Streptomyces noursei ATCC 11455: one gene and its partner. The protein of the gene in region 1 binds, or shares a complex with, the protein of each later gene. Links are inferred from orthologs where the notes say so. Each region holds a gene or a part of one and is shown on either strand. Other genes may lie near its edges.

Region 1 (7,219 bases):
TCATCAGGCAGGGGTACGCGCCGCACCCCGTCGAGAAGGGGCCCGAGGTCGATCCGCAGGCGTGGCTGATGTCGCTCGGCGAGGCCGCCGGGAACGGGCTGCTGGAGGGCGTCCAGGCGATCGGTGTGGCGGCGCAGCAGCACGGGCTGGTGGCGCTGGACGCCGACGGGAATCCGGTGCGGCCGGCGCTGGTGGGCAACGACAAGCGGGCGCAGAGCGCAGCGGCGGACCTGGTGGACGCGCTGGGCGGGCGGGCGGCCTGGGCGCAGGCCGTCGGGTCGGTGCCGCAGGCGCAGCACGCGGTGACCAAGCTGCGGTGGCTGGCGCGCACCGAGCCGGCGAACGCGGCCCGGGTCGCGGAGGTCATGACGCCGCACGACTGGCTGGCCTGGCAGTTGCTGGGCCGGCCGGCGCGGCGCACGACGGACCGGGGCGGGGCCTCGGCGACCGGCTACTGGTCGGCGGCGACCGGCACGTACCGGCCGGATCTGGTGGAGCTGGCGCTGGGGCATCAGGTGCGGCTGCCGGAGGTGCTGGGGCCGTCGGGGACGGCGGGTTTCACGCCGGAGGGGCTGCTGATCTCGGCCGGGACCGGCGAGACCATGGCCGCCGCCTTCGGGCTGGGGGTCGGGGTGGGCGACGCGGTGGTGTCGCTGGGAGCCTCGGGGTCGGTGTTCGCCATCCACGACGAGGCGCCGGCGGACCCGTCCGGGACGATCACGTCGTTCGCCGACGCGACCGGGCGGCATCTGCCGGTGGTGCACACCACCAACGCGGTGCGGGTGCTGCGCGGTACCGCGGAGATGCTGGGGACGGATCTTGCGGGGCTCTCGGAGCTGGCGCTGCAGTCGTCGCCGGGCGCGTACGGGATGGTGCTGCTGCCGTATCTGGAGGGCGAGCGGACGCCGCATCTGCCGCACACCGCGGGGTCGTTGCACGGGATGCGGCGGGAGAGCATGAAGCCGGAGCATCTGGCGCGGGCGGCCGTGGAGGGCATGCTGTGCGGGCTCGCGGACGCGCTGGACGTGCTGCGGGCCCGGGGGGTGGCGGTGCGCCGGGTGTTCCTGCTGGGGGCGGCGGCGGAGCTGGGTGCGGTACAGGTGGCCGCGCCGGGGTTGTTCGGGGCGCAGGTCGTGGTGCCGCAGCCGGCCGAGTACGCGGCGCTGGGCGCGGCGCGGCAGGCGGCGTGGGCGTGGCAGGTGGCGCACGGGACGGCCGTCCCGGCCGCCGGTGGGGACGGCGGTGCGGGGTATCCGGAGCCGCCGCGGTGGCCGGCCGCGGCGAGCCAGGTCTTCGAACCGGGCGAGGAGCTGCCGGTGTGGCAGGCCGTGCGGCAGCAGTACGCGGCGGTGCGGGACGAGGCCCATCCGGGGGCGTTCCAGCGGGAGGGGTGAGTCGCAGGCGACCGGCCCGGCCTCAGTCGAGGTAGCCGCGGAGCTGGTCGACGAAGGCGTGGTCGCGGAGTTTTCCGAGGGTCTTGGATTCGATCTGCCGGATGCGTTCGCGGGTGACGCCGAAGATCCGGCCTATCTCCTCCAGGGTGCGGGGGCGGCCGTCGGCGAGGCCGTAGCGGAGCTGGACGACCTTGCGTTCGCGTTCGCCGAGGGTGGACAGGACCGCGTCGAGGTGTTCGCGGAGCAGCAGGAACGCGGCGGATTCCACGGGTGAGGCGGCGTCGCCGTCCTCGATGAGGTCGCCGAGGGCGACGTCGTCCTCCTCGCCGACGGGGGCGTGCAGCGAGACCGGTTCCCGGGCCAGCCGCAGGACGTCGGTGACGCGTTCCGGGGTGAGGCCGAGGTGGGCGGCCACCTCATCGGGGGTGGGTTCGTAGCCGCGTTCCTGGAGCATCCTGCGCTGGACCCGGACGACGCGGTTGATCAGTTCGACGACGTGGACCGGGACGCGGATGGTGCGGGCCTGGTCGGCGAGAGCGCGGGACATCGCCTGGCGGATCCACCAGGTCGCGTAGGTGGAGAACTTGTAGCCGCGGGCGTAGTCGAACTTCTCGACGGCGCGGATCAGTCCGAGGTTGCCCTCCTGGACGAGGTCGAGCATGGTCAGGCCGCGGCCGACGTAGCGTTTGGCGACGGAGACCACCAGCCGCAGGTTGGACTCGATCAGGCGGCGTTTGGCGATCCGGCCGCGGACCACCAACGTGTCGAGGTCGTGGGCGAGTTGGGAGTCGAGGTCGGGGGTGCGGGTGAGTTTCTCCTCGGCGAAGAGGCCGGCTTCGACGCGGCGGGCCAGGTCGACTTCCTCGGCGGCGGTGAGCAGCGGGATCCGGCCGATCTCGCGGAGGTACTGGCGGAAGAGGTCGGAGGAGGGGCCGCCGGTGTCCGGGCGGGGCGCGGGGTCCGCGGTGTCTGCGGTGTCTGTGGGGTCTGCGGTGTCCGTGGGGTCTGCGGTGTCTGTCGTGTCGGTCGCGTCGGTCGGGTCCGGGGCGTCGGTCGGGTCCGGGGCGTCGGGGTGCTCCGGGGGGATCTCCGCGGCCAGAAGTTCGGCGGCGGGGGGTTCGGCCTGCTGCGGCACCGTGACCGGCACGGTCAGCAGGCCGGTATCGGGCGGGGCGGCCGGTGCGCCGCCGGCAGGTGCGGCGGGGAGGGTCCGGGTCTGCACGGGGGCGACCTCCAGGTGATCGCGGCTGGGGCGGCACGAGGACCGGGCGGAGGCGGCCGAGCCGCCGGGGCCGCCGCACGGTCACCCGCGGCGGCGCGGGGCTCACGGCCCGCACGGCGGCGCGTACGGGCGGATGTGCCGCGCTCCGGGGACTTACGGCACCGCTCCTCAGTGTGGAGTACGACACATGTCCGCCACGAGGGGCGTGCGAGCACTTTTTGAGTCCGGTCCGTGACCGAATGGCTACCCGGAGGTGGTGGAGGGGGGCGGCGGGGTTCCCGGGGCGGGTGGGGCGGTCGTACGGAGTGGGGCTCAGAGGGCGGCGGCGCCGCGTTCGCGGAGGGACTGGCCGTACTGCTGGAGGACCCAGAGTTCGTTCTGGACGGCGGCGAGTTGCTGGGGGTCGGCGCGCGGGCCCAGGCGCTGGAGGGTGCCGCGGATCTCCGTGACGCGTTGGTTGACGGCGGCGAGGCGGACGGCGACCAACTGGACGCCGGCGTACGCCTCGTCGGGGTCGCGGCGGGTGTGCAGCGGTTCCACGGCCAGCTCGGTGACCATGGCGCGGACGGTGTCGTCGGGTGCGGCGTCGCGCACCCGGGCCAGATAGTCGCCGTCGGCGGATCCGGCGGAGGCGCCGCCGGCCTCCTCGATGCACTGCCGGACGACGGCGTACGGGGGTGCGGTGAACTCGTCGGCGCCGTAGGCGTCGAAGGCCGGGGAGACCAGGTCGGGGCGCTGGAGGGCGAGCTTGAGGAGTTCGCGCTCGACGCGGTGGGCGGGGCTGCGGAGGTTGAGGGCGGGGCCGCCGGCGCCGGGCGCGGGGCGCTGCGGCTCGGCGGCGGGGGGTGCGTCGCGGCGCTGCGGGCGGCCCTGGCCGGGGGCGCCGTCGCGGCCGCGCTCGCGGGCCCAGCGGGCGAGCTGGGCGACCCGGCGGACGACGAACTGGGTGTCCAGGATGCCGAGCATGCCGGCCAGCTGGACGGCGGACTCGTGCTGGATGGCGCTGTTCTTGATGCGGGCGACGATGGGGGCGGCCTCGTCGAGGGCGGCGGCCCGGCCGACGGGGGTGTCGAGGTTGTGCCGGGAGACGACCTGGCGGAGCGCGAACTCGAAGAGCGGGGTGCGGGACTCGACGAGGTCGGCGACGGCCTGGTCGCCCTTGGCGAGCCGCAGGTCGCAGGGGTCCATGCCGCCGGGGGTGATGGCGATGGAGGTCTCGGCGGCGAACTTCTGGTCGTCCTCGAAGGCGCGCAGGGCGGCCTTCTGGCCGGCGGCGTCGCCGTCGAAGGTGAAGACCACCTCGGAGCCGGAGTTGTCCATCAGCAGCCGGCGGAGGATCTTGATGTGGCCCTCGCCGAAGGCGGTGCCGCAGGTGGCGATGGCGGTGGTGATCCCGGCGAGGTGGCAGGCCATGACGTCGGTGTAGCCCTCGACGACCACCGCGCGGCTGCTCTTGGCGATCTCCTTCTTGGCGAGGTCGATGCCGTAGAGGACCTGGGACTTGCGGTAGAGGGGGGTCTCGGGGGTGTTGAGGTACTTGGGGCCGTTGTCGTCGTCGCGGAGCTTGCGGGCGCCGAAGCCGACGACCTCGCCGGCGATGTCGCGGATGGGCCACATCAGGCGGCCGCGGAAGCGGTCGATGGGGCCGCGGCGGCCTTCCTGGGAGAGGCCGGAGAGGACCAGTTCCTTGTCGGTGAAGCCACGGCCGCGGAGGTAGCGGGTGAGGTGGTCCCAGCCGGCGGGGCTGTAGCCGACGCCGAAGTGCTGGGCGGCGTCCTGGGCGAAGCCTCGCTCGGCGAGGAACCGCCGGGCGATCTCCGCCTCGGGGCTCTCCAGCTGGTCGGTGTAGTACTGGGCGGCGGCCTTGTGGGCCTCGACGAGGCGGGTGCGCTCGCCCTGCTGGCGGCCGGGGGTGTAGCCGCCCTCCTCGTAGCGGAGGGTGATGCCGGCCTGGGCGGCGAGGCGCTCGATGGTCTCGGCGAAGGAGAGGTGGTCGATCTTCATGACGAAGTCGACGGTGTCGCCGCCCTCTTGGCAGCCGAAGCAGTGGTAGAGACCCTTGGCGGGGCTCACGTGGAAGGACGGGGACTTCTCGTCGTGGAAGGGGCACAGGCCCTTGAGGTTGCCGCCGCCGGCGTTACGGAGCTGGAGATACTCGGACACGACGGCGTCGATCGGGACCGCGTCCCGTACCGCCTTCACATCGTCATCGTTGATCCTGCCTGCCACGGGTGAATTCTACGGTGGGGGTCGGACAGTCCCCGGCGGGCGAGTCCCACCGGGGACGGGGCGGCGGTTCCGGGCTCAGCCGAGCAGTTCCCGGAAGCGGTCCACGCCGATGTTGCCGCCGGAGACGATCACGCCGGTGCGGGTCGGCCGGGAGTCCCCCGCGGGCCGTCCGGGTGCCGGCGGAGGGCCCAGGCGGCCGGCGAGCAGGGCCGCGAGGGCGCTGGCGCCGCTGGGCTCGATGACGATCTTGAGGCGTTCGAAGGCGAAGGCCATGGCGGCGCGGATCTCGTCGTCGGTGACCAGGACCACGGAGTCGACCAGGCGTCGGTTGATCGCAAAGGTCAGCTCGCCGGGGGTCTCGACGGCCTGGCCGTCGGCGATGGTGCGGGGCACGGGGACGGCGACGCGGTGGCCGGCGGCCAGGGAGCGGCGGGTGTCGTCGCCGGCCTCCGGCTCGACGCCGATCATGCGGATACCGGGGGCCAGGGCGGTCGCGGCGGTGGCGGCGCCGGCCATCAGTCCGCCGCCGCCGACGGGCACCAGGAGGACGTCGAGCGGGCCGGTCTCCTCCAGGAGCTCCAGGGCGGTGGTGCCCTGTCCGGCGATGATGTGCGGGTGGTCGTACGGGGGGACGACGGTCAGGCTGCGCTCCTCGGAGATCCGGCGGCTGATGGCCTCGCGGTCCTCGGTGTAGCGGTCGTAGGTGACGATCTCGGCGCCGTAGCCGGCGGTGGCGTCCCGTTTGGAGCGCGGCGCGTCGACGGGCATCACGATGACGGCGCGGGTGCCGCGTTCCCGGGCGGCGAGGGCGAGGGCCTGGGCGTGGTTGCCCGAGGAGTGGGCGACGACCCCACGGGCGAGCTGCTCGGGGGTGAGGTGGGAGAGGGCGTGGTAGGCGCCGCGGAACTTGAAGGCGCCGGCCCGCTGGAAGTTCTCGCACTTGAGGAACGCCCGGGTGCCGGTCCGCGCGTCGAGGGTGCGGGAGCGCAGCACGGGGGTGCGGTGGGCCACGCCGGAGAGCCGGCGGGCGGCGTCCCGGACGTCGTCGAGGGTGACGCCCGGGGTGCCGCTGCCGTCGGAGCTGGTGGGGCTCGTGTGGCCAGGGGTCATACCAGCACGTTACGGGAGCAACGAGTCCAGCGGAATGGTGGGATCGGCCAGCCGCTCGGGGGCCAACGGGACGCCGGCGCGGATGAGTTGCTGGATCTGTTCGGCGACGTCCCAGACGTTGACGTTCATGCCGGCCAGGACGCGCCCCTCGCTGAGCCAGAAGGCGATGAACTCCCGCTTGCCGACGTCGCCGCGGCAGACGACCTGGTCGTAGGAGCCGGGCGGGGCGTAGCCGGAGTACTCCATGCCGAGGTCGTACTGGTCGGAGAAGAAGTACGGGACGCGGTCGTAGCTGACGTCCTGGCCGAGCATGGCGCGGGCGGCGGCCGGGCCGCCGTTGAGGGCGTTGGCCCAGTGCTCGACGCGCAGGCGGGTGTCCAGGAGGGGATGGTCGGCGGCGGCCGCGTCGCCGGCGGCGTAGATGTACGGGTCGGAGGTGCGCAGCGCGGCGTCCACGGCGATCCCGCCGCCGTCGGCGCGGTCGACGACGTCGAGGCCGGCCTGTTCGGCGAGGGCGGTGCGGGGGGCGGCACCGATGGCGGCGAGCACGTCGTGGGCGGGGTGCTCCTCGCCGTCGTCGGTGCGGACCGAGATCACCATGCCGTCCTGGCCGACGATCTCGGTGAGGCGGGCGCCGAAGTGGAAGCGGACGCCGTGGTCGCGGTGCAGGTCGGCGAAGAGCGCGCCGAGTTCGGGCCCGAGAATGCCGTGCAGGGGGGTCGGGTCGGGCCCGACGATGGTGACCTCGGCGCCGTAGGAGCGGGCCGCGGCGGCGACTTCGAGGCCGATCCAGCCGGTGCCGGCGATGACCAGGTGGCCGTTCTCGCGGCCCAGGGAGGCCAGTACGCCGCGCAGTCGTTCGGCGTGGGCGAGGCGGCGCAGGTGGTGCACGCCGGCCAGGCCGGTGCCGGGGATGTCCAGGCGGCGGGGTTCGGCGCCGGTGGCCAGCAGCAGCTTGTCGTAGGCGATGAGGGTGCCGTCGCCCAGGCGGACGGTCCGGCCCGCGGGGTCCAGGTGGACGGCGGGCTGGCCCAGGTGGAGCTCGATCCGGGCCTGGGCGTAGAAGGCGGGTTCGTGGACGAAGACGCTGTCCCGTTCCTCCTTGCCGAGCAGGTACCCCTTGGAGAGCGGGGGGCGCTCGTAGGGGTGGTCGCGTTCGTCACAGATGAGGATGACCCGGCCGGTGAACCCTTCCCCGCGGAGCGTCTCCGCGGCCTTGGCTCCGGCCAGGCCACCCCCGACGATGACGAACGTCTGGTGCGTG
Region 2 (6,972 bases), 1.6 Mb from region 1 along the record:
TCCGCCCGCCCCTCCGCCTCGGCCTGCATGCCCGCCACACACAGCCGCACCACCGGCAGTTCCGGATCCATCCGCCCACTTCCTCCCTCGACCCCGGGTCGCACCCGCCGTCCCGGGCCCGTACCGTCTCCGTTTCCGCACCGTCCCGCTCCGACCGCCGCCCCTCGGCCGCCCTCCCTCAACGGCCCCGCACCGGCATCACCATCGCTGTGAAACTCCCCTGGTCCGCGGACCGGACGACGACGGGTTGGTCCTCCGACGCGATCTCCAGCAACACATCGGGCCCCACCCCGGCCTCCAGCACCGGCACCAGGACCGCCGGGTCGAAGGAGATCCGCAGCCCGGACCCGGTACGGACCGCGGGCAGCCGGACCGCGTCGGACTCCCCACCCGACACCTCCAGCGCCCCGTGCGTGGCGCCCTCCGCATCCGGCACCATGACCGCCCCGAACGCCAGCGACACCACCGCCCCACCCCGGTCCGCCACCGCGTCCCGCAGTCCTGCCCGGTCCACGATCACCCGGTGCCGCGCATCGGCCAGCCCCGTCAACATCAGCCGGTAGTCCGGGAACTCCCCCGGCTCGCCCACTCCGGCGGCCCCCGTGCCCGGGGCCCCCGGCTCCCAGGGCTCCGCCCCGCTCCACAGCCGCACCCGCGCGATACCGGAAGCGTCCACCACGGCCGGGCACTCCACCTCGACCGCCCGCTGCCGCACCGCCCACTCCGCCATCCGGCGCGCGGCATCCACCGCGATCAGCACCCGCCACGGTCCGCCCTCGAAGACCTCCGGCCGCAGCCCGCGCACCGCCAGCCGATAGCGGTCGGTGGCCACCAACCGCACCTCTCCCTCGGCGAGTTCGAGCAGAACGGACCCCAACACCGGGAACTCCTCCGCCGCCGTGCCGACCGCCGCCGCGGGCGCCACCTGCCGCACCGCGCTGGCGAGTTCCGGCCCGTCCACCCGAGCCCGCGCCGCGCCGCCGCGAGACGCCGGCTCCCCGGGCGTCCCGCTCAGAAAGCCCTCCACCACGGCCCGCGCCTCGTCTGCCGCCCGGCGGGTCCGCTCCAGGTGGGCCCGCAGCACGTTCCGGGCCGCGTCCTCGGGACCGTCGAGCACGGTCTCGACGTCCACCAACGGCAGCCCCGCCGCCCGCAGTTGCCGCAGCCGTGCCGCCCGCGCCATCTGCCGGGCCGCATAGCGCCGGTACCCCGTGGCGGCGTCCACCCGGTCCGGCCGCAGCACCCCGCAGTCGTCGTAGAAGCGCAGCGCGCTCGGCGTCAGCCCCACCCGCCGGGCGAACGCGCCGATGCCCAGGAGTTCCCCGTCGTCGTCCATGGCGGCGATTCTGGGGCTTCGACCAACCTGAAGGTCAAACCGGCCGCGGTCTGCGGCCGGCCGCGTCCCGGCGCGCCGTCCTGGCCCGCCCCGGCCGCGCCAGCAGCCGGTCGAGCGCCGCCTGGTCCGTCCCTCTCGCCTCCGCGTCAGAGCGTCTTGATCGTGCCACCGTCGATGACGTAGTCCGCGCCCGTGATGTTCCCGGCCACGTCGGAGAGCAGGAAGGTGATCAGCGCCGCCACCTCCCGCGGTTCGGTGATCCGCCCGCTGGTGATCCCGAACGCCTCCGGGAGCTGCCGGAGGAACGCCGCGTGTTCCGCGCCGACGTTCGCCGCCACCTTGCCGCCGAAGCTCTCCGGGTCCTCCCAGATGGCCGTCCGCACGACGCCCGGCGAGACGGTGTTGACGCGCACGCCCTGCGGCCCGAACTCCTCGGCCAGCGACTTCCCGACCGCGGCCAGGGCCGCCTTGGCCGCGCTGTAGGCGACCGGACCGGCGGCGGGCAGCCGGGAGTTGATGGAGGAGACGTTGACGATCGCACCACGGCGCTCGATCAGGCTGGGCAGCGCGGCGCGGGCGGCGCGGACCGCGCTCAGCAGATTGAGGTCGAAGACGGCACCCCACTGGGCGTCGTCGGTGTCCATGAATCCGACGGGCTCCACGGCGTCCCCGGCGCCGACGTTGTTCACCAGCAGGTCGATCCCGCCCAGCTCCGCGAAGGCGCTGTCCATCAGGGTCGCGACGCCGTCGGCGGTGCTCAGGTCGGCGGAGACCGCGAAGGCGCCGCTCTCCTTGAGCTCCGGGGTGAGGGTGCGGGCCGCTCCGACGACCCGCACCCCCTCGTCGATCAGCGCCCGGACGGTGGCCAGTCCGATGCCGCGGCTGGCACCGGTGACGACGGCGGTCTTGTCGGTGAGGTTGAGCTGCATGACACTCCGATCCTGACATCAATTCTTGAACTGTAGGTACAAAATTTGGGCAGCGCGGGACCCGCGGAAACCCGGAGGTCCCAACGGGTCAGAGGGAGTCGATGGTCGCTTCGATCACCCTGGAGAGCCGGTCCGGCCCCTCGGCGACCCGGGCCAGCAGCCGGAGGCCGACGGCGGTCGCCAACAACTGGCTCCCGATCGCCCGGGCGTCGCGGTCGGACGCGACCTCACCCGCCCGTTGCCCCTCCTCGATCAGCGCACGGAACGCACCCTCGGTCCGGTCGAACATCCGGCGGACCAGCTCGGTCGCGGCCTCGTCGGTCATCGCGCGCTCCGCCGCGGTGTTGACGGCCAGACAGCCACGTCGGTCCGGATCACCGAGGTCCAGCTCCACGAGAAGGCGCAACGCGTCGCGCAGCCGGTCCTTCACCGGCCCGGACCGCTCCAGCAGGTCGATCAGGGCCTGCGCCTGGCCGTCCCGGTAGCGCACCAACGCCCGCTCGAACAGCGCGTGTTTGCTGCCGAACGCGTTGTAGAGACTGCCCTTGCCGATACCGAGCGCGTCGACGAGGTCCTGCGGCGTCGTGGCGGCGTACCCCTTGCGCCAGAACACCTGCATGGCCTGCTCGACGGCGGCGTCCGGATCGAACTGCTTCGGCCTTCCCATGTGCAGCACAGTAGCACCATTCTTGACCCCGAGGTCAAAAATAGATCAGGCCCGTACTCCCCACGAGGAGCTCCCCGCTCGGCTCAGGTCTGCGCCATGTCCACGAAGCGCGAGTAGTGGCCCTGGAACGCCACGGTGATCGTCGCCGTGGGGCCGTTACGGTGCTTCGCCACGATCAGGTCGGCCTCACCGGCCCGCGGCGACTCCTTCTCGTAGGCGTCCTCGCGGTGCAACAGGATGACCATGTCGGCGTCCTGCTCGATGGAACCGGATTCACGCAGGTCGGAGACCATCGGCTTCTTGTCCGTACGCTGCTCGGGACCACGGTTCAGCTGCGAGAGCGCGATCACCGGAAGCTCCAGCTCCTTGGCGAGCAGCTTGAGGTTACGGGACATGTCCGAGACCTCCTGCTGACGGCTCTCGGCGCGCTTGGAGCCGCCGGACTGCATCAGCTGGAGGTAGTCGATGACGACCAGCTTCAGCTCGTTCCGCTGCTTCAGCCGCCGGCACTTGGCGCGGATCTCCATCATCGAGAGGTTCGGCGAATCGTCGATGTAGAGCGGGGCCGCCGAGACGTCCGGCATGCGGCGCGCCAGCCGCGTCCAGTCGTCGTCGGTCATGCTGCCGGAACGCATGTGGTGCAGCGCCACCCGCGCCTCCGCGGACAGCAGACGCATCGCGATCTCGTTGCGCCCCATTTCGAGCGAGAAGATCACGCTCGGCAGGTTGTTCTTGATCGAGCAGGCCCGCGCGAAGTCCAGCGCGAGCGTCGACTTACCCATGGCCGGACGGGCCGCGATCACGATCATCTGGCCCGGATGCAGACCATTGGTCAGCGCGTCGAGATCGGTGAACCCGGTCGGCACGCCCGTCATCTGGCCCTGCCGCGAGCCGATCGCCTCGATCTCGTCGAGCGCGCCCTCCATGATGTCGCCGAGCGGCAGATAGTCCTCGCTGGTCCGCTGCTCGGTGACGGCGTAGATCTCCGCCTGGGCCTTGTTGACGATCTCGTCGACGTCGCCGTCGGCGGCGTATCCCATCTGCGTGATCCGGGTGCCGGCCTCGACGAGGCGGCGGAGCACGGCCCGCTCGTGGACGATCTCGGCGTAGTACTCGGCGTTGGCGGCCGTCGGTACGGACTGAACAAGGGTGTGCAGATACGAGGCGCCGCCGACCCGGGCGATCTCACCGCGCTTGGTGAGCTCGGCCGCGATGGTGATCGGGTCGGCCGGCTCGCCCTTGGCGTAGAGGTCGAGGATCGCCTGGAAGACCAGCTCGTGGGCGGGACGGTAGAAGTCCTCGCCCTTGAGGACCTCGACGACGTCCGCGATGGCGTCCTTGGACAGCAGCATGCCGCCGAGCACGGACTGCTCGGCGTCGAGATCCTGCGGCGGGACCCGCTCGAAGCCACCGGCCCAGGAACCACCGCCGTCGTCGTCGCGGTCCGGGCGGTCGCCCCCCCGGCTCCGGCCCTTTCCATCGCCCCGACGGGAGCGGGCGGCCGGCAGCAGGTCGCTGGGACCGGAGTCCGCCCAGGGGTCGTCCATGGGCTCGGGAATACTCACCCCGGCTCCTCCTCCCGTCCGCGACGCGGACCTTGCTGTGCGGTTCTTTCTACGGCACAGCCCTGACATTCGAGACGCCCGACTCCGGTTACGGCGCGTCGAGTTCGGACAGGTCTCATGGCCGGAACGGGGCGGCGGGCGCCGGTCCACGGTAGGCCCGCGCGCACCGTCCGCCAATCTGGTTATCCACAGGCCATGTGGATGACTGGCCCATAGCTGTGGAGAAGTCCCCGGATCCTGTGCACGGCCTGGGGGAAACCTCTGTGGACAAGCACACAATCACGCCATCCACACCCCTCTGACCTGCACTTTTCTCATCCATAGGCTGTGGGGGAGAAAAACTTCGGCAACCTGTTCATGATCGCCGCGAACGCCACACGGAAGACACCCCCACGCAGCGCAAAGTAAGGATCACAACACAGTTGCATCTATTACCTGTGGACGATTAGATTGCCCCTCATGACACAGGCCCCCGCGACACCACGGCGCGCTCTCCGCCGCCATGACCGCGAGATCGTCGCGCTGGCTCTGCCCGCCTTCGGCTCCCTCGTCGCGGAGCCGCTCTTCGTCATGGTCGACAGCGCCGTCATCGGCCACCTCGGCACCCGCCAGCTCGCCGGTCTCGGCGTCGCCGCCGCCCTCCTCACAACCGCCGTCTCCGTCTTCGTCTTCCTCGCCTACGCCACCACCGCGGCGGTCGCCCGCCGGGTCGGCGCCGGTGACCTCCCCGCGGCGATACGCCAGGGCATGGACGGCATCTGGCTCGCCCTGCTGCTCGGCGCAGCCGTCATCGTCGTCGTCCTGCCCACCGCCCCCTGGCTCGTCGACGTCTTCGGCGCCTCCCCGGCCGCCGCCCCGTACGCCGCGACCTACCTGCGGATCAGCGCGCTCGGCATCCCCGCGATGCTGGTCGTCCTCGCCGCCACCGGAGTGCTCCGCGGCCTCCAGGACACCAGAACCCCGCTGTACGTCGCGATCGGCGGCTTCACCGCCAACGCCGCCCTCAACGCCGGACTGGTCTACCTCGCCGGACTCGGCATCGCCGGCTCCGCCTGGGGCACCGTCATCGCCCAGTGCGGCATGGCTGCCGTCTACCTCACCGTGGTGATCCGCGGCGCCCGTCGCCACGGCGCCTCGCTCCGCCCGGACGCCGCCGGGATCTGCGCCTGCGCCCAGGCCGGCGTCCCCCTGCTGATCCGTACGCTCTCGCTGCGTGCGGTGCTGATGATCGCCACCGCGGTCGCCGCCCGGCTCGGCGACGCCGAGGTCGCCGCCCACCAGATCGTCCTGTCCCTGTGGCAGCTCCTGTCCTTCGCCCTGGACGCCATCGCCATCGCCGGCCAGGCCATCATCGGGCGCTACCTCGGCGCCGGGGACCGGGGCGGCGCCCGCGCAGCCTGTCGCCGGATGGTCCAGTGGGGCATCGTCTCCGGCATCGTCCTCGGCGCGCTGGTGGTGCTCGCCCGGCCACTGTTCATCCCCCTCTTCACCACCGATCCCGATGTCCGGCACCCGCTGCTCCTCACACTTCTGGTCGTCGCGGTCACCCAGCCGGTCGCCGGCATCGTCTTCATCCTCGACGGGGTCCTCATGGGCGCGGGGGACGGGCCGTACCTCGCCGGGGCCATGGTGGTGACCCTGGCCGTGTTCGCCCCCGCGGCCCTCGCCGTACCGGCGCTGGGCGGCGGTCTGGTCGCGCTGTGGTGGGCCATGGCCCTGATGATGACCGTGCGGATGCTGACGCTTTGGCTGCGCGCTCGCTCCGGACGGTGGATTGTGACCGGAGCCTCCCGCTGAAGCACCTACCGAACCCGGCCCCCGTGCAGATAATGACCTTGTGCGCTCGCTTGCCAGGAAATCGATCCTGCCCCTGACGCTCGTCATCGTGGGGGCAGCCGCAGTGGTGGGCTACGCAGCGGAGGAAACTCACCCGAGCAGAACCACCGGCGGCCACACCGGCTACGGCAAGTCCGGCGAGTCCGGCCACGCCCCCCAGGACCAGGAGCCCTCGGCCACCGCCGTGCCTCAGGACGGCAACGCCTACACCCCGCGCAGGACCGAGGAGAACGCCCGGATCGGCACCGTCTTCGAGAAGGACGACCACGGCGCCCACTTCTGCACCGCCAGTGTGGTGCAGAGCCCGAGCCGGAACATGCTGATCACCGCGGCCCACTGCGCCTTCGACCCGGACACCGGCAAGCCGGTGGACGACTTGGTCTTCGCCCCCGACTACCGCAACGGCGACGAACCCACCGGCCTGTGGAAGGTCAACAAGGTCGTGGTCGACGACCGCTGGGCCAAGTCTCAGGACGAGGACCTCGACGTCGCCTTCCTCAGCCTCGACTCCAAGGACGGCAAGGAGATCCAGGACATCCTCGGCGGCAACACCCTAGGCATCGACCGCGGCTTCGACAACGAAGTCAAGATCACCGGCTATCCCACCAGCCGGGACACCCCGATCTCCTGCCAGAACCG

The links.
Region 2: the proteins of dnaG (region 1) and dnaB are in contact, whole or in part, in a crystal structure (PDB 2R6A), measured with the Geobacillus stearothermophilus proteins. The link is inferred for Streptomyces noursei ATCC 11455 from one-to-one orthologs. Residues at the interface, in WP_049624496.1 of Geobacillus stearothermophilus: Lys456, Leu457, Leu458, Pro459, Ala460, Asn463, Ala464, Leu467, Leu535, Leu536, Ile537, Ala538, Gln544, Glu545, Asp548, Tyr549, His552; in WP_033016901.1 of Geobacillus stearothermophilus: Ser13, Glu15, Ala16, Gln18, Glu91, Leu92, Asp94, Ala95, Val96, Pro97, Thr98, Ala99, Ala100, Asn101, Tyr104, Tyr105, Ile108.

The regions. Positions count from the first base shown.
Region 1 is NZ_CP011533.1:6,329,388-6,336,606, reverse strand. What follows is about bases 2,388-5,265. They hold dnaG (DNA primase), read right to left. Parts: upstream 4,846-5,265; coding sequence 2,929-4,845; downstream 2,388-2,928. Other genes in these bases: SNOUR_RS26855 (pyridoxal-phosphate dependent enzyme), read right to left, coding at 4,921-5,265; SNOUR_RS26865 (RNA polymerase sigma factor), read right to left, coding at 2,388-2,616. Outside these bases: SNOUR_RS26870 (FGGY family carbohydrate kinase), read left to right, coding at 1-1,394; more of SNOUR_RS26865, read right to left, coding at 1,417-2,387; more of SNOUR_RS26855, read right to left, coding at 5,266-5,955; SNOUR_RS26850 (NAD(P)/FAD-dependent oxidoreductase), read right to left, coding at 5,965-7,219. UniProt on the Escherichia coli protein: RNA polymerase that catalyzes the synthesis of short RNA molecules used as primers for DNA polymerase during DNA replication.
Region 2 is NZ_CP011533.1:4,775,025-4,781,996, forward strand. The notes cover bases 2,257-5,106. They hold dnaB (replicative DNA helicase), read right to left. Parts: upstream 4,498-5,106; coding sequence 3,016-4,497; downstream 2,257-3,015. Other genes in these bases: SNOUR_RS20155 (oxidoreductase), read right to left, coding at 2,257-2,265; SNOUR_RS20160 (TetR/AcrR family transcriptional regulator), read right to left, coding at 2,354-2,932; SNOUR_RS20170 (MATE family efflux transporter), read left to right, coding at 4,957-5,106. Outside these bases: SNOUR_RS20145 (hypothetical protein), read right to left, coding at 1-71; SNOUR_RS20150 (MerR family transcriptional regulator), read right to left, coding at 179-1,336; more of SNOUR_RS20155, read right to left, coding at 1,483-2,256; more of SNOUR_RS20170, read left to right, coding at 5,107-6,294; SNOUR_RS20175 (trypsin-like serine peptidase), read left to right, coding at 6,383-6,972. UniProt on the Escherichia coli protein: The main replicative DNA helicase, it participates in initiation and elongation during chromosome replication. Travels ahead of the DNA replisome, separating dsDNA into templates for DNA synthesis.